Regions from separate parts of the Serinicoccus hydrothermalis genome, predicted to be linked through region 1. Evidence: predicted binding sites of a transcription regulator. Region 1 holds the regulator's gene; the other holds the start of a gene.
What was found. The regulator HrcA, encoded in region 1, represses chaperone genes, less so after heat shock. The targets are predictions, from matches to a motif close to TTNGCACTCGNNNNNNNCGAGTGCNAA.
Positions count from the first base shown of each region.

Region 2: the regulator HrcA is predicted to act here: its motif matches at 5,968-5,994, upstream of groES (co-chaperone GroES).

Region 1 covers NZ_CP014989.1:69,033-77,789, reverse strand. The annotation lists gene SGUI_RS00340 (MFS transporter) at 1-299, opposite strand, end outside; gene SGUI_RS00335 (16S rRNA (uracil(1498)-N(3))-methyltransferase) at 296-1,027, opposite strand; gene dnaJ (molecular chaperone DnaJ) at 1,031-2,155, opposite strand; gene hrcA (heat-inducible transcriptional repressor HrcA) at 2,248-3,267, opposite strand; gene fumC (class II fumarate hydratase) at 3,355-4,764, shown strand; gene SGUI_RS00315 (DUF3097 domain-containing protein) at 4,841-5,728, shown strand; gene SGUI_RS00310 (DUF4870 domain-containing protein) at 5,734-6,225, shown strand; gene hemW (radical SAM family heme chaperone HemW) at 6,629-7,852, opposite strand; gene ppk2 (polyphosphate kinase 2) at 7,939-8,757, shown strand, end outside.
Region 2 covers NZ_CP014989.1:3,325,161-3,333,917, forward strand. The annotation lists gene rimI (ribosomal protein S18-alanine N-acetyltransferase) at 1-266, shown strand, start outside; gene tsaD (tRNA (adenosine(37)-N6)-threonylcarbamoyltransferase complex transferase subunit TsaD) at 259-1,302, shown strand; gene SGUI_RS15580 (TrkH family potassium uptake protein) at 1,369-2,700, shown strand; gene SGUI_RS15585 (potassium channel family protein) at 2,738-3,388, shown strand; gene SGUI_RS15590 (class I SAM-dependent methyltransferase) at 3,402-4,637, opposite strand; gene SGUI_RS15595 (phospholipase D-like domain-containing protein) at 4,671-5,936, shown strand; gene groES (co-chaperone GroES) at 6,164-6,457, shown strand; gene groL (chaperonin GroEL) at 6,586-8,190, shown strand; gene SGUI_RS15610 (WhiB family transcriptional regulator) at 8,287-8,592, opposite strand.

The DNA of each region.
Region 1 (8,757 bases):
CCGGCGAGCACGACCGGGCGCGGACCGGACCGGTCCGACCACCAGCCGGCGAGGATCATCCCGACGACGCTCAGCGCGACCGTCGCGCCGAAGGCCATGTTGTAGAGGTGGTAGCCGTCCAGGGCCTCCGCGACCGTCGGCATGGCGGCGCCCACCGCGATGTACTCCAGGGCGAACATCGCGATGAGGACCGTGGCCCCCACCGAGGCGCTGCGGATCCCCGGCGCGAAGACGGCCCCGCTGCGGGGAGCGCGCTCGCGGGTGCCGGTGGCGGTCGCGCTCAGGGGGTCGGTGCTCACCGCCACCTCCCCCGGGCGGCGAGCACGGCGAGGGCGGCGGGCCCGGCGGTCGAGGTGCGCAGCACGGTGGCCCCGAGCCGGACCGGCGCGGCACCGGCGTGGACGAGGGCGTCGAGCTCCTCGGTCGAGATCCCGCCCTCCGGGCCGACCACGAGGAGAACGTCGCCCGCGTCGGGCAGCTCCACCTCGGCCAGCGGGTCGGTCGCCTCCTCGTGCAGCACGAGGGCCAGGGCGCTCTGCCCGGCACGGGCGAGCAGCCCGTTGCGCCCCACCGGGTCGGCCAGGGTCGGTCGGCGCAGCCGGCGGGACTGCTTGGTCGCCGCGACCAGCGCCTGGTCCCAGCGACGCAGCGACTTGGCGGCGCGCTCGCCGCGCCACCGGACGACGCTGCGATCGGCCTGCCAGGGGACGACCTCGTCCACGTCCAGCTCGGTCGCGGCCTCGATCGCCTGCAGGTCACGGTCGCCCTTGGCCAGGGCCTGCGCCAGCACCAGCCTCGGTCGGGGCTCCGGCTGCTCCAGGCGCTCCACCACCTCCAGCCCGAGCTCGGACCGGTCCGCGGTCAGCACGCGGCACCGGGCGCCGCGGCCCGCACCGTCGGAGACCAGGACGCTCTCCCCCGGCGTGATCCGCTGGACCGTCGCGGCGTGGCGCCCCTCCGGTCCGTCCAGGATGATCCGGTCAGCGTCCAGCCGTGCCGGGTCGACGAGGAAGAGCGGGTCGCTCACGCCTCACCGGCCACGCAACGCGTCCCAGAGGCTGTGCTTGCGCCCGCTGCCGGCGGGGCTGCCCATCCGCCCGGTGGGGCTGGACTCGCCCCGGCTCTCGGCGAGCTGGGCGAGGAGCTCGCGCTGCTGGTCGTTGAGCTTGGTGGGCACCTTGACGTCGAGGTGGACGACGAGCTCGCCCCGCCCCTGGCCGCGCAGGTGGGTGACGCCCTTGCCGTCGAGCGAGAGCGTGTTGCCCGGCTGCGTACCCGGCCGCAGGTCGACCTCGACCGGTCCGTCCAGGGTCTCCACCGGCAGGGTCGCGCCCAGCGCGGCGGCGGTCATGGGGACCTCGAGCGTGCAGTGCAGGTCGTCGCCGCGGCGGGTGAAGAGCTCGTGCGGCTCCACCGCGATCTCGACGTAGAGGTCTCCCGGCTCCCCGCCGTAGGGGCCGACCTCGCCCTCGGCGGCCAGCGCGATGCGGGTGCCGGAGTCGACGCCGCCGGGCACCTTGAGGGTGAGGTCGCGACGGGTGCGGATCCGGCCCTCGCCGGAGCAGTCGAAGCAGGGGTGCTCGATGACGTCGCCGAAGCCGCGGCAGGCCTGGCAGGGGCGCGACGTCATGACCTGGCCGAGGAAGGAGCGCTGCACCTGCTGCACCTCGCCGCGCCCGCTGCAGACGTCGCAGGTCCGGGTGCCGGTGCCGGGCTGGGCGCCCGCGCCGCTGCACGTGGTGCAGACCACGGCCGTGTCGATCTGCAGGGTCTGCTCGCCGCCGAAGACCGCCGTCGGGAGGTCGACGTCGAGGCGGATGAGCGCGTCGTGGCCGCGCTGGGTCCGCGAGCGCGGGCCGCGGGCGCCCGCAGCGGTGCCGCCGAAGAAGGCGTCCATGATGTCGCTGAAGGTGAAGCCCTGACCGAAGCCGCCGGTGGCCCCTCCGTAGGGGTCCTGGCCACGGTCGTAGGAGGCGCGCTTGGCCTGGTCGCCCAGCACATCGTAGGCCTGGCTCACCCGCTTGAACTCCGACTCGGCCTCCTCGCCGGGGTTGACGTCGGGGTGCAGCTGGCGGGCCTTCTTGCGGTAGGCCTTCTTGATCTCCTCGGCGGTGGCCTCACGGGACACCCCGAGATCGGCGTAGTAGTCGTTCACGGCGTAGGACGTCCTTGCGGTCGTGGCGTGTGCGGTCTGGTGGTCCGGTTCGGTTCAACGGTCATCGGGGCCGGGGTATGCCGTGAGGTGGCTCACCCGTCCAGGATGTCGGCGACGTAGTGGGCGACGGCCCGGACCGTGGCCATCGCCTGCGGGTAGTCCATGCGGGTCGGTCCCACCACCCCCAGACCGCCGGCGGGCCCGTAGGTCGTGGCGACCACCGAGGTCGTGCGCAGGGGTTCGTAGGGGTTCTCGGCACCGATGGAGACGGCCACCGCGCTCGCGTCGTCGAGGCTGGCCATGCTACCCATGAGCCGCAGCAGGACCACATGCTCCTCGAGCGCCTCGAGCACCTGGGAGAGCGAGGTGGGGAAGTCGCTGCCGACCCGCGCGAGGTTGCCGGTGCCGGCCATGGCGATCCGCTCCTCGGTCTGCTCGTCGGCGGCGACCGCCAGGGCGTCGAGGACCACCTCGGCGAGGGCACGGTCGGCGGGCACCACCCGGTCCCCGATCGCGGCCGTCCCGGCGGCGACGATGCTGAGCCGCTCCCCCACCGTGAGCTCGTTGACGAGGGCGCGCAGCTGGGCCACGACCTCGGGCTCGAGGGTGAGGTCGCGCCCGACGTCCACGACCCGCTGCTCCACCCGGCCGGTGTTGACGATCAGCACGATCATGAGGCGGGTGCCGCCGACGGGGACCAGCTCGACGTGCCGCACGGTGGAGCGGGACAGGCTCGGGTACTGCATCACCGCGACCTGCTGGGTGAGGCTCGAGAGCAGCCGGGTGGTGCGGGACACGACGTCGTCGAGGTCGACGGCGCCGTCGAGGAAGCGGGCGATCGCGGTGCGCTCGGCCCGGGTCATCGGCTTGATCTGCTGGAGCCGGTCGACGAAGAGGCGGTAGCCGGCGTCGGTGGGCACCCGGCCCGCGCTGGTGTGCGGCGCGGTGATGAGGCCCTCCTCCTCCAGCACCGCCATGTCGTTGCGCACCGTGGCGGCGGAGACCCCGAGCTGGTGCCGCTCGAGCAGAGACTTGGAGCCTACCGGCTCGGAGGTGCGGACGTAGTCCTGGACGATGGCTCGCAGCACGTCCAGTCGTCGGTCGTCGCTCACGGTCCCTCCTCCCAGGGGCGGCTGGCACTCACAGGTCAGGAGTGCCAGTCTACGGGAGGTGTGGGCGGACGGCATACCATGAGCGCCATGAGCAGCAACGACGTGCGCATCGAGAAGGACAGCATGGGCGAGGTCGAGGTCCCCGCCGGCCGCTACTGGGGGGCGCAGACGCAGCGCAGCATCCGCAACTTCCCCATCGGCCAGGACACCTTCGTCTGGGGGCGGCCGATCATCCAGGCGCTGGGGATCCTCAAGAAGGGCGCGGCCCAGGCCAACGCCGAGCTGGGCGAGCTGCCGCAGGACGTCGCCGACCTCGTCGTCCGGGCTGCCGACGAGGTCATCGCCGGGGACCTCGACGAGCACTTCCCGCTCGTCGTCTTCCAGACCGGGTCGGGCACGCAGAGCAACATGAACAGCAACGAGGTCATCTCCAACCGCGCCATCGAGCTGGCCGGCGGCGAGATGGGCAGCAAGACCCCGGTGCACCCCAACGACCACGTCAACCGTGGGCAGAGCAGCAACGACACCTTCCCCACCGCCATGCACATCGCGGTGCTGCTCGAGCTGCGCGACCGGCTCGAGCCGGGGGTCACGACGCTGCGCGACACCCTGGCGGCCAAGGCGGAGCAGTATGCCGACGTCGTCAAGGTCGGCCGCACCCACCTGCAGGACGCCACACCTATCACGCTCGGCCAGGAGATCGGCGGCTGGGTCGCGCAGCTGGACTACGCCCTGGGCGAGGTCCGGCACGCCGGGGAGGGGCTGCGCGAGCTGGCGATCGGCGGCACGGCGGTCGGCACCGGGCTCAACGCGCACCGCGACTTCGGTGCGCTCGCGGCGCGGAAGATGGGCGAGGAGGCGGGCATGGAGCTGCGCAGCGCGGACAACAAGTTCGCCGCGCTCTCCGCGCACGACGCGCTGGTGCAGACCTCGTCCTCGCTGCGGACCCTCGCGGGCGCCCTCATGAAGATGGCCAACGACGTGCGGTGGCTGGCCTCCGGGCCGCGCAACGGCATCGGTGAGCTGCTCATCCCGGAGAACGAGCCGGGCAGCTCGATCATGCCGGGCAAGGTCAACCCGACCCAGTCCGAGGCCATGACGATGGTGGCGACGCGGGTCTTCGGCAACGATGCGACGGTCGGGTTCGCGGGGACCCAGGGCAACTTCCAGCTCAACGTCTTCAAGCCGGTCATGGTGCACGCGGTGCTGGAGAGCATCCGGATCGTCGCGGACGCCTGCCTCGCCTTCGACACCGGTTGCGCCCAGGGCATCGAGCCCAACACCGAGCGGATCGAGGCCAACCTCGCCAGCAACCTCATGCAGGTGACGGCGCTCAACCCGCACATCGGCTACGACAAGGCGGCGGCGATCGCGAAGTCGGCGCACAAGAGGGGTCAGACCCTGCGCGAGGCGGCCCTGGAGAGCGGGGACCTCACGGCCGAGGAGTTCGACGCCTGGGTCGTGCCGCTGGACATGACCCACCCGCGCGACGTCTGACCACCGGACGCCCGACCTGGGCGGCCGTCGCGCGCCTCAGGGACCTCGTGCGTCACACGCGCTACGGTCACCTGTTGTGAACGACCGCTACGGATACGGCACCGACGTCCTTGCGACCGACTGGCGCGCCCCCCGCCGGGGCCGCGCCCGCGAGGTGGCCGCCGACCCCGGGATGGTCGTGGAGGACGTCGACACCGGCTGGTGCGGTGCCGTCGTCGGCGTGGAGAAGGTCGGCGGTATGCAGGTGGTCCACCTCGAGGACCGCCGCGGCCGGCGCAAGGGCTTCCCACTCGGGCCGGGCTTCCTGCTCGAGGGTGCGCCCGTCGTCCTCACCGCGCCGGTCGACCGGCGGGCGGTCGAGCGCCTGGCCACCGAGCGCGAGGCGGCGAGGCGCACGGCCAGCGGCTCGGTGCGGGTCACCGACCGGCCGGCCCGCGTCGCCACCGGCTCCCGCATCTGGGTGGAGGGCCGCCACGACGCCGAGCTGGTGGAGAAGGTCTGGGGCGACGACCTGCGCGTGGAGGGCGTCGTGGTCGAGATGCTCGACGGGGTCGACGACCTGGCCTCCCTCATCCGCTCGTTCGCGCCGACGCGCGACCAGCGCCTCGGCATCCTCGTCGACCACCTCATCCCCGGCACCAAGGAGACCCGGATCGTGCAGGAGGCGGAGCGGGTCAGCCCGTGGGTGCGCATCCTGGGCCACCCCTACGTCGACGTGTGGCAGTCGGTGAAGCCGGCGCGGCTGGGGCTCGACGCCTGGCCGGTCATCGAGCGCGGGCGCTCGTGGAAGCACGGGATCCTCGCCGAGCTGGGGTGGGCGCACCGGACCCAAGCGGACGTGGCCCGGGGGTGGAAGAAGATCCTGGGCACGGTGCGTTCCTACAGTGACCTGGAACCAACGCTGCTCGCCAGCGTCGAAGAGCTGATCGACTTCGTCACCGTTCCACCACCTCACGAGGAGTGAGCAGCATGACCCAGAACCCACCTCCCCCCAGCGGCCAACCCTGGCAGGACCCCCAGCAGGGTGCGCAGGCATACCCCCAGGGCGGCAGTCCCGGCAGTCCCGCCTACGGGCAGCCCGGCTCCGGCCCGGCACCCGTGCAGGGCGACGAGAAGTCCATGATGATCCTGGCCCACCTCTCCGGACCGCTGGCGATGCTGCTCAGCGTCGGCTGGGTGCCCTTCCTCGGCCCCCTGCTCATCTGGCTGTTCTACAAGGACCGGTCCGCTGCCGTGCGCACGGCGTCCGCCGGGGCCTTCAACTTCAACCTGACGATGACCATCGCCAGCGTGGCGCTGTGGATCAGCGTCATCCTCACCATCGGCATCGGCTTCCTCTGGGCCGTCCCGGGCTGGATCCTCATCTTCGTCGTCCAGCTCTGGTGCCACATCAAGGGAGCGCTGCGGGCCGCCGACGGCCGGGTCTACGACTACCCGTTCCAGATCCGTCTGCTGAGCTGAGCCCCACCCGTCCCACCTGTCACCGGCCTCCGGCGTGTCCTCCCCGACACGCCGGGGGCCGTCCGACTTTCTCTCCCGACCCCTTGCGCCCCGGCCTCGGGAGGCGTAGACATTCCCCTACGCACTCCCCTCGGGGAGAGCGGGTCGCAAGACTGCCGAGGATTCGACCGTCCTTCGGGACGGACCTCCCGGTGATGCGGGAGCAGAGCCTCCAGGCACCTTGCGCACCGCCAGCAGCATCACGGCTGGTCGTGGCCCGGTTCGCGAACTCATACTTCGCGAACCGGGCCACACCTCGTCCTGGGCACGTCAGGCCCTGCACGCTCATACCCGGCAGGGACTGCTCCCAGTGTCGGGGCTGCAGGTGTCGTGACCGCGGAGCACCGGTGGCGTGTCGGTGAACTCACCCCGGGAGCAGCCGGTGCACCACGGTGTCGGCCAGCAGCCGGCCCCGCAGCGTGAGCACCGCCCGCCCCCGCACCGCGGCCCGGCCGTCGAGCAGCCCGTCGGCCACGAGCCCGGCCACGGCGGTGCGCCCCACGGGTCGCAGGTCGTCCACCGGGAGGCCGTCGCCCAGGCGCACGCCGAGCAGGACGCGCTCGGCATACCGCTGCTCGGCGTCGAGAACCTCCCGGGCGTGCACCGGGGCGAGGCCCTGCCCGATCCGGTCGGCGTACGCCCGAGGGTGCTTGACGTTCCACCAGCGCACCCCGCCGACGTGGCTGTGGGCGCCCGGCCCGATCCCCCACCAGTCCGCCCCGCTCCAGTAGGCCACGTTGTGGGCGCACCGGTGCTCCGGTGACCGGGCCCAGTTAGAGATCTCGTACCACCCGTAGCCGGCTGCGGCGAGGACCTCGTCGGCGAGCTCGTACTTGTCGGCCTCGTCGTCGTCGTCCGGGGCCGGCACCTCGCCGCGCCGGACCTGACCGTGCAGCCGGGTGCCGGGCTCCACGACCAGGGCGTATGCCGACACGTGGTCCGGCTCCAGCGCCACCGCCGCCTCCAGGCTGGAGCGCCAGTCCTCCAGCGACTCGCCGGGGGTGCCGTAGATGAGGTCGAGGCTGACCTGGAGCCCTGCCCCGCGTACGGCGGTCACCGCCCGCGCGACCCCCGCCGGGTCGTGGGTCCGGTCCAGGGTCCGCAGCACGTGCGGCACCGCGGACTGCATGCCCAGGCTCACCCGGGTGAACCCCTGCGCGGCGAGCTGCTCGGCCACGGCCGGGGTGATGGTGTCCGGGTTGGCCTCGGTGGTCACCTCGGCCCCCGGCACCAGCCCCCACCGGTCCCGGACCCCGGCCAGGAGAGAGCCCAGCGCGGCCGGCGCCAGCATGGTCGGCGTGCCACCGCCGACGAAGACGGTGCTCACGGGTCCCGGCGACCCGGGCGACAGCGCCCGGGCGGCCACCTCGAGCTCGGCGCCCGCGGCCGCGAGGTAGCCCTCGGGCGCGGCACCGTCGTCGAGCTCGGGCAGGGTGTAGGTGTTGAAGTCGCAGTAGCCGCACCGCACCCGGCAGAACGGGACGTGCAGGTAGACCGAGAAGTGGCGCGAGCGCATACCCTCCAGCGCCGCGGGCGGCAGCGCGCCGTCCTCGGGCGCGGGCTCACCCGGGGGAAAGGTGGAGGGCATACCCCCGATTCTCCCACCCGTGAACTGCGTCGACGCCGTCACGGGTCGTCCGTCCCGACCCGGGCGGGGCGCGCTAGGGTCAGAGGGTGCAGCAGCGCCTCCGCGAGTACATCGACACCCTGCGGGTGCAGGGGTACACCGTGCGGGACGACCAGGGGTCGGACCCGGACCTCATCACGCCCGACGGCAGCGCGGTCGACACCTGGCGGGAGGACTACCCCTACAGCGAGCGGATGACCCGGGACTACTACGAGGTCGAGAAGTGGCTGCTGCAGGTGGAGCTGCTGAAGTTCCAGTACTGGGCCAAGGACCACGGCAGCCGGCACGTCCTCGTCTTCGAGGGACGCGACGCGGCCGGCAAGGGTGGCTCGATCAAGCGCTTCACCGAGCACCTCAACCCCCGCGGTGCGCGGGTCGTGGCGCTCAACAAGCCGACCGAGGTCGAGGCCGGGCAGTGGTACTTCCAGCGCTACATCCAGCACCTGCCGACCGCCGGCGAGATGGTGCTCTTCGACCGCTCCTGGTACAACCGCGCCGGCGTGGAGCGGGTCATGGGCTTCTGCTCGAACGCGGAGTACGACCGCTTCATGATCCAGGCGCCGCTCTTCGAGCAGATGCTCGTCGAGGCCGGGGTGTCGATCACGAAGTTCTGGTTCTCGGTGACCCAAACCGAGCAGCGCACCCGCTTCGCGATCCGGCAGCTGGACCCGGTGCGGCAGTGGAAGCTCTCCCCCATGGACCTGGAGAGCCTGGACCGGTGGGAGGCCTACACCGAGGCCAAGGAAGAGATGTTCCGCCGGACCGACACCGACTGGGCGCCGTGGGTGACGATCAAGAGCAACGACAAGAAGCGCGCCCGCATCAACGCCATGCGCCACTTCCTGTCGCAGTTCGAGTACGAGGGC
Region 2 (8,757 bases), 340 kb from region 1:
CGGGGGACGTCGCCGACGTCATGACGCTCGCCGTGGACCCGCATGCGCGGGGCCGGGGGATCGGGGGCCTGCTGCTGGAGGACCTGCACCGCCGGGCCCTGGCCGGCGGCGCCGCGAGCATGATGCTCGAGGTCCGCAGCGGCAACGAGCCGGCCCGCGGGCTCTACGCGGCCCGCGGCTACTCCCTGGTGCGATCGCGCCCCCGCTACTACCCGTCCGGCGAGGACGCCCTCGTCCTGCGCAAGGAGCTGTCCGCCGATGTCTGAACCCCTGGTGCTGGGCATCGAGACCAGCTGCGACGAGACCGGTGTGGGGCTGGTCCGCGGCCAGACCCTGCTCTTCGACGCGATCGCGAGCAGCGTGGACCAGCACGCCCGGTTCGGCGGCGTCGTCCCCGAGGTCGCGAGCCGCGCCCACCTCGAGGCGATGGTCCCGACGATCGAGCGGGCCTGCCGCGAGGCCGGGGTCCGGCTGCAGGACGTCGACGCCGTCTCGGTGACCGCCGGGCCGGGGCTGGCGGGGGCACTCCTCGTCGGGGTCGCCTCGGCCAAGGCGCTGGCGCTCGGGCTGGGGGTGCCGCTCTTCGGCGTCAACCACCTGGCGGCCCATGTGGCCGTCGACGTGGTGGAGCACGGTCCGCTCCCGGAGCCGACGATGGGGCTGCTCGTGAGCGGTGGACACTCCAACCTGCTCCTCGTGCCCGACGTCACCCACGACATCCGCTCGCTCGGCGCGACGATCGACGACGCGGCGGGGGAGGCCTTCGACAAGGTCGCGCGGGTCCTCGGCCTCCCGTTCCCCGGCGGGCCGCACATCGACCGGGTGGCCCGTGAGGGCGACCAGGTGGCCATCGACTTCCCCCGCGGTCTCACCTCGGGCCGCGACCTGCAGCGGCACCGCTTCGACTACTCCTTCTCCGGCCTCAAGACCGCCGTGGCTCGGTGGGTCCAGGCCCGGGAGGACGCCGGAGAACCCGTGCCGGTCGCCGACGTCGCCGCCAGCTTCCAGGAGGCGGTGGTCGACGTGCTCACCCGCAAGGCGGTCCTCGCCTGCTCCGAGCACGGGGTCGAGGACCTGCTCATCGGGGGAGGGGTGGCCGCCAACAGCCGGCTGCGTTCCCTCGCCCAGGAGCGGTGCGACGCCGCCGGGATCCGGTTGCGGGTGCCCCGCCCGGGACTGTGCACCGACAACGGCGCGATGGTCGCCGCGCTCGGCGCCCAGATGCTCGTCCGGGGCCGCCAGGCCTCCCGGCTGGACCTGCCCGCGGACTCCTCCCAGCCGGTGGAGCAGGTGAGCAGCTGAGGGACGCGGCGAGACCCGGGGGCCCGACTTGCCGGGGGTGGCAGCAGAGGCGCACCATAAGTCCTCGTGCGTGTCTTCTGGGCCCATCCGGCCCGCTCGGTCACCCTGGGCTTCCTCGGGCTCGTCGTGGTCGGCACCACCCTCCTCCTGCTGCCGGTCTCGCGCGCGGCCGCCGCGCCCGCGGACGCGCTGGTCGCCGCCTTCACCACGGTGTCCGCCACCTGCGTGACCGGGCTCATCACCGTGGACACCGGGACCTACTGGACCCCCTTCGGCCAGGTCGTCATCCTCGCCCTCATCCAGATCGGCGGGTTCGGCGTCATGACCCTGGCGACGCTCCTGGCGATGGCGGTGCGCGGCAAGCTGGGCCTGCGCTCCAGCCTCGCGGCGCAGGCCGACTCGCACTCGCAGCGGCTGGGCGAGGTCCGCGCGGCCATCTTCTCCACGCTGCGCATCCTCGTGGTGCTGGAGATCGTCGTCGCGCTGGTGCTCGCGGCGCGCTTCCACTGGGGCTACGGGTATGCCCCCGGCCGCGCCCTCTGGCACGGCGTCTTCCACGCGATCTCGGCGGTCAACAACGCCGGCTTCGCCCTGTACCCGGACAGCGCGACGGGCTTCGTCGGCGACATCTTCGTCATCGGACCGATCTGCTTCGCCCTGGTCGTCGGGGGACTGGGCTTCCCGGTGCTGCGCGAGCTGCTCCGGCGGGTGCCGCGCGAGCGGTGGAGCGTGCATACCCGGCTCACGCTGTGGGGCACCGCGGTGCTCATCGTCCTCGGCACCGGCCTCTTCTGGTGGTTCGAGACCCGGGGCGGCGGCACGCTGACCGGGCTGGACCCGTGGGGCCAGTTCGTGGGGGCGCTGGGCGGGGGGCTCTTCCCCCGCACCGCCGGCTTCAACAGCATCGACTACGGCATGGCGAGCGACGAGACGCTGGCGGTGACGATCGTGCTGATGTTCATCGGCGGCGGCTCGGCGGGCACGGCCGGCGGGGTGAAGATCACCACCTTCCTCATCCTGGCCTTCGTCATCTGGTCCGAGGTCCGGGGCGAGCCGGACGTCGTCATCGGGCGTCGCCGGATCTCCAGCGCGACCCAGCGCCAGGCCCTGTCCGTGGCGCTGCTCGCCGTGGGCCTGGTCGTCGTCTCCGCGATCTACCTCATGAGCCGCACCGAGGGGATGCGACCCACCGACCTGCTCTTCGAGACGGTCTCCGCCTTCGCCACGGTCGGGCTCTCGACCGGCCTCACGGCCTCGCTCCCGTGGGACGCCCAGCTGCTGCTCATGCTCCTCATGTTCCTCGGTCGCGTCGGCCCCATCACGGTGGCCGCGGCGCTGGCCCTCAACACCCGTCACCGGCACTACCGACTCCCGGAGGAGAGACCCGTTGTTGGCTAGGAAGAAGCGCGACCCCGAGGGTGGGGTCCCGACCGTCATGGTCGTCGGTCTCGGACGGTTCGGCACCGCCGTCTGCGAGTCCCTGGTGCGCCAGGGGGTCGACGTGCTGGCGATCGACACCGACGAGCGCCGGGTGCAGAAGTATGCCGACGAGCTCACGCACACCGTCGTCGCCGACGCGACCGACGGGGAGGCGATGCGCCAGCTCGGCGTCGGCAGCGTGGACCGGGCCGTCGTCGCCATCGGTTCCGACATCGAGGCCAGCGTGCTCAGCGTCATCACCCTGCACGAGGCGGGCGTCGACCGGATCTACGCCAAGGCCATCACCCGCAAGCACGGCAAGATCCTGGCCAGCATCGGCGCCGACCACGTCATCTACCCCGAGTACGTCATGGGCCAGCGGGTGGCGCACATGGTGACCGACGGTGTGGCCGACTACCTGGAGTTCGACGACGAGTTCGCGATCGCCCGGTGCAGCGCCCCGGTGGAGACCTGGGACCGGAGCCTGGCCGACTCGGGGGTGCGGACGCGGCACACCATCACCGTCGTCGGGATCAAGCCGCCGGGCGCACCCTTCACGTATGCCGTCCCCGAGACGGTCGTCGAGGAGGGGGACGAGCTGGTGGTCTCCGGACGCGTGGGGGACGTGGAGCGCTTCGTGGCGCTCCCGCGCGCCTCCCGGGCCTGACCGGACCCGTCCCTCAGGGGTCGTGCCGGTCCACCATGAGGACCGTCGGTGCACCGGCCACGGTCGTGAGGACCAGGACCGCCTCGACGCCGCCGCGGGCCTTCCGCGGCAGGCGCAGCTCGGTCCGGAAGGCGTCCGGGTCCACCTGGACCCCGCGCTTCTTGATCGTCACCGCCCCGTGGGGTCGCTCCCGCAACCACGCGCGCACGGTCCGGGCCTGCAGCGGGAGCACCTCGCGGACGGCATACCACCGGGCGAAGGGCAGGTCGACCGGCGCCGGCGCCGTGACGTAGCCGGCCCCCGCTGACACCTCCCGTCCCCGCACCAGGGCGGCCACCGAGCCGGTCAGCCCGGCTGCCAGCACGGTCCGGTCCGGCTCGGCGAGCCAGGGTCCGAGCTCGTCGGCCCGGGTGAGCGGCTCGTCGTGCGGGAGCTCGCCGAGCTCGTGCCAGGTCACCTCCGGCCCCGCGTCGTGCCCGACGACGGCGTGGCGTCCGGTGCTGTCGAGCCCCCACCACAGCGCGCACTCGAGCACGTCGCCGTCGAGACCGACCCACTCGGCGCAGACGTCGGCGGGGATCTGCGCGCGGGGGAAGACCGGTGAGAGCTTGGCCACCGTGGCGCGCGCCCGTGCCGCGACGTCGAGCACGGTCCCGAACGGCGGTGAGAGGTCGGCGAGGCGGTGGACGCGTCGCGTCCGGCCCGCGACGTCCGCCCGGCCGGGGGTGCGGCGGGCCGGGTCGAGGAAGGCCGCGTCGCCGGGCCCGACCGTGACGTCCGCGGCGTCGGCGACCACGACCCGGGCCCGGTCGAAGGGCGCGAGGTTGGCCCGCGCGGCGGCGGCGACGACCGGGTCCGAGTCGACCGCGGTCACCGCGAGACCGGCCTCCGCGAGGGCGCGCGCGTCCAGCCCCAGCCCGCAGCCCAGGTCCAGGACGTGCTCGACCCCGGTGCCCGCCACCATCCGGGCCCGTCGCGCGGCGACCGCCGGCCGGGTGGCCTGCTCGAGGCCGTCCTGGGTCAGCAGGAGCTCGTCCGCGAGGGCACCGAGCCGCGGTCTCGCGCGCGCCCGCAGCCGCGCCTGGGTGAGGGCGGCGGACACGAGGTCGGCGTCATGGCCCTGCGCGCGCAGCCGGCTCATCAGCGCGAGCGCCCCCGACTCCTCGTAGGGCGGGAGGCCGGACAGCAGCTGCGCCCCGGGCCCGTCGCGCAGGCGGTCCATGAGGGCCACGGCAGGGTCGGCGGTCATGACCCCAGTGTGACCGCCGCGTAGATTGTGCCCATGCCCCGCGTCTTCAGCCGCAAGGTCAGCCGACTGCTCCGCCGTGGCCGTCGGCTGGCCCTGGGGACGGCCGCGGCGGGGCTCGCCGGGCAGCTGACCCTGGCCGCGGGCGTGGTCGCCGCCGACGCGCTGCGCAAGCGCCGCGACCACGTCGAGCGCGACGCCCCGGAGCGCGACCCCGTGTCCGCGACCGTGCGCGGGGCCAGGGTCACCACCTACACCTACGGCCAGTACCTCTACGACGACATGATCGCCGCCATCGACGAGGCGGAGGACTTCGTCTACCTCGCCTCCTACATCTGGAAGGGCGACGACGTCGGCCGGGCGTTCAAGGACGCCGTGGTGCGGGCCGCGGACCGGGGCGTCCTGGTCTGCCTCGTCTTCGACGGCTTCGCCAACCTCGTCGTGCCGCGCGAGTTCCTCGACTTCCCGGACGGCGTGCACATGCTGCGCTTCCCCGTCCTGCGCACCGCGCTGCCGATCATCGACATCCGGGCCTCTGGCCGGGACCACCGCAAGATCCTCGTGGTCGACGGCCGGGTCGGCTTCGTCGGGGGTTACAACATCGGCTCGCTGTATGCCACCAGCTGGCGGGACACGCACGTCCGGGTCGAGGGGGACAGCGTCTGGGAGCTGACCAACGCCTTCACCGACTTCTGGAACCGGCACAAGGGCAAGCGGCGCCCGCAGCTCCCGGACAGCGGGACGATGGAGTGGAACGCCAACATCCGGGCCGCCCGCAACGAGCCGAGCCGCGTGGTCTACCCGGTGCGCGCGCTCTACCTCGAGGCGATCGACCGCGCCGTCCACCGGATCTGGATCACGCAGGGCTACTTCATCCCGGACCGGGAGATCCTGCACGGGCTGCTCACCGCAGCCTCGCGCGGCGTGGACGTGCGGGTGGTGATGCCGCAGGCCTCCAACCACGTGCTCGCCGACATCGTGGCGCAGTCCTACTACGCGACGCTGCTCGAGGGCGGGGTGCGGCTGCACCTCTACCACGACGTCATGGTGCACGCGAAGACCATGACGGTGGACGGCCAGTGGGCCACGATCGGCACGGCCAACATCGACCGGCTGTCGATGCAGGGCAACTACGAGATCAACCTCGAGATCGTGGACGAGCAGCAGGCCGCCCACATGGAGAACATCTTCCGCGCCGACCTCGAGCAATGCCACGAGCTCACGCTGGAGGAGTGGGAGCGACGCGGCCGGGGGACCCGGCTGGTGGAGCGCGTCCTGCAGCCGCTGCAGGTGATGCTCTGAGGCCGGTGGGGAGCGGAGCCCCCTGACGGTACTGGCACTCGGTTTGACCGAGTGCTAACCGCGTGCCTAGATTCGTCCTAGCACTCTCGGCACGTCAGTGCCAGCCGCGAGCGCCGACCGACCCCCGCGACGGCGGTGGGCCATCGCGGTGGAGTGAGCACGACCCAGCAGCGACCACCTGGCCGGCGCGCCGCGCCGGACACCTGAAGGAGAGAAGGAAGGTAACCGTGTCGGTTTCCATCAAGCCGCTCGAGGACCGCATCGTCGTCAAGGCCGTCGAGGCCGAGCAGACGACGGCCTCTGGTCTCGTCATCCCGGACACCGCCAAGGAGAAGCCCCAGGAGGGCGAAGTCCTGGCGGTCGGCCCCGGCCGCGTCGACGACAACGGCAACCGCGTCCCCATGGACGTCGCCGTCGGCGACCGCGTCATCTACAGCAAGTACGGCGGCACCGAGGTGAAGTACTCCGGCGAGGAGTTCCTCATCCTGTCGGCCCGCGACGTGCTCGCGGTCGTCGGCTGACCCGGCCGAACTCCCTGCGGCCGACTCGACCCGCACGCCACGCCCCGGCCGCCGATCCCGGTGACCGGGGCGCGGGCGTGCGGGCTGCCGGTCCCCTCGCACCGCATACCTGAAAGGAGCGCTCGCCCATGGCGAAGCAGCTGCAGTTCAACGACGACGCCCGCAAGGCGCTGGAGCGGGGCGTCGACGCCCTGGCCAACGCCGTCAAGGTGACGCTGGGCCCCAAGGGCCGCAACGTCGTCCTCGACAAGAAGTGGGGCGCGCCGACCATCACCAACGACGGCGTGACCATCGCCCGCGAGGTCGAGCTGGAGGACCCCTACGAGAACCTCGGGGCCCAGCTGGCCAAGGAGGTCGCGACCAAGACCAACGACATCGCCGGTGACGGCACGACCACCGCGACCGTGCTGGCCCAGGCCATGGTCAAGGAGGGCCTGCGCAACGTCGCCGCCGGAGCGGCGCCGTCCGGCCTCAAGCGCGGCATCGACGCGGCCGTGTCCGCCATCAACGACCGCCTGCTGGAGACCGCCCGCGAGCTCGAGGGCCGCGACGAGATCGCCCAGGTGGCCGGGCTGTCCGCCCAGGACCCGCAGATCGGCGAGCTCATCGCCGACGCCTTCGACAAGGTGGGCAAGGACGGCGTCATCACGGTGGAGGAGTCCTCCACCACCGCGATGGAGCTCGAGTTCACCGAGGGCATGCAGTTCGACAAGGGCTACCTCTCGCCCTACTTCGTCACCGACAGCGAGCGGATGGAGGCCGTCCTGGAGGACGCCTACGTCCTGCTCGTGCAGGGCAAGATCTCCAAGGTCTCCGACCTGCTGCCGCTGCTGGAGAAGGTCGTCGGCGAGAGCAAGCCGCTCATGATCATCGCCGAGGACGTCGAGGCCGAGGCACTGTCGACCCTCGTGGTCAACAAGGTGCGCGGCACCTTCAACGCCGTCGCCGTCAAGGCGCCCGGCTTCGGTGACCGCCGCAAGGCGATGCTGCAGGACATGGCCATCCTCACCGGCGGCCAGGTCGTCGCCGAGGAGGTCGGACTGTCCCTGGACTCGGTCGGCCTGGAGGTGCTCGGCACCGCCCGCCGGGTCGTGGCCACCAAGGACACCACGACGATCGTCGAGGGCAGCGGCGACGCCCAGGCGGTGAGCGACCGCGTCGCCCAGCTCCAGGCGGAGGCGGCCGCGACCGACTCCGACTGGGACCGGGAGAAGCTGCAGGAGCGCATCGCCAAGCTCGCCGGCGGCGTCTGCGTCATCAAGGTCGGCGCGCACACCGAGGTGGAGCTCAAGGAGAAGAAGCACCGCATCGAGGACGCCGTCTCGGCGACCCGCGCGGCCATCGAGGAGGGCATCGTCGCCGGTGGCGGCTCGGCCCTGGTGCACGCCGCCCCCGCCGCGGACGAGCTGGGCCTGACCGCCGACGAGGCGGTCGGTGCGGCCATCGTCCGCAAGTCCGCGGCCGAGCCGCTGCGGTGGATCGCCGAGAACGCCGGCCTGCAGGGCTACGTCGCCACCACCAAGGTCGGCGAGATGTCCCCTGGGCAGGGACTCAACGCGGCCACCGGGGAGTACGGCGACCTCTTCGCCGCCGGGGTCATCGACCCGGTGAAGGTCACCCGCTCCGCGCTGCGCAACGCCGCCTCGATCGCCTCCATGGTGCTCACCACCGACACCCTGGTGGTGGACAAGCCCGAGGAGGAGGACGAGGCCGGTCACGGCCACGCGCACTGAGGTCGCGACCGCAGCCGGTCACGACGACGAGGCCCCGCCCGGATCATCCGGGCGGGGCCTCGTGCGTGTGTCTGTGCGTGGGGCGGACGGGTCCGGTCAGCGCGTCTTCTGGTGCGGCCGGGCCGCGTCGACCTGCTCGTAGTGCTCGGCGCGCTCCTCCTCGGTCATCCCGCCCCAGACGCCGTAGGGCTCGCGCACCGTGAGGGCGTGGGTGCGGCACTGCTCCAGGACGGGGCAGCCGCCGCAGACCTGCTTGGCGCGTTCGTCCCGGCGGCGGCGGGCCGGTCCGCGCTCGCCCTCCGGGTGGAAGAAGACCTCCGGACTCGTCGTGCGGCAGGCTCCCTCGAACTGCCACTCCCACAGGTCCGCCACAGGACCGGGCTGATGAGCGATCTCGGCCACGGGATCCTCCTCTCGGGGGGCTGACCCGGTCCCCGCCTCACGCCTCGTCCCCCATCCGGGGCAGTCAGCAGGAAGGTTCCGAGCATGACGAGTTCCTCGTCGTCTTATTACTCTAAGTGATCGAACCCCTCTGGCATAGCGCCGGGTGGGCGGTCCGCGCGTCCG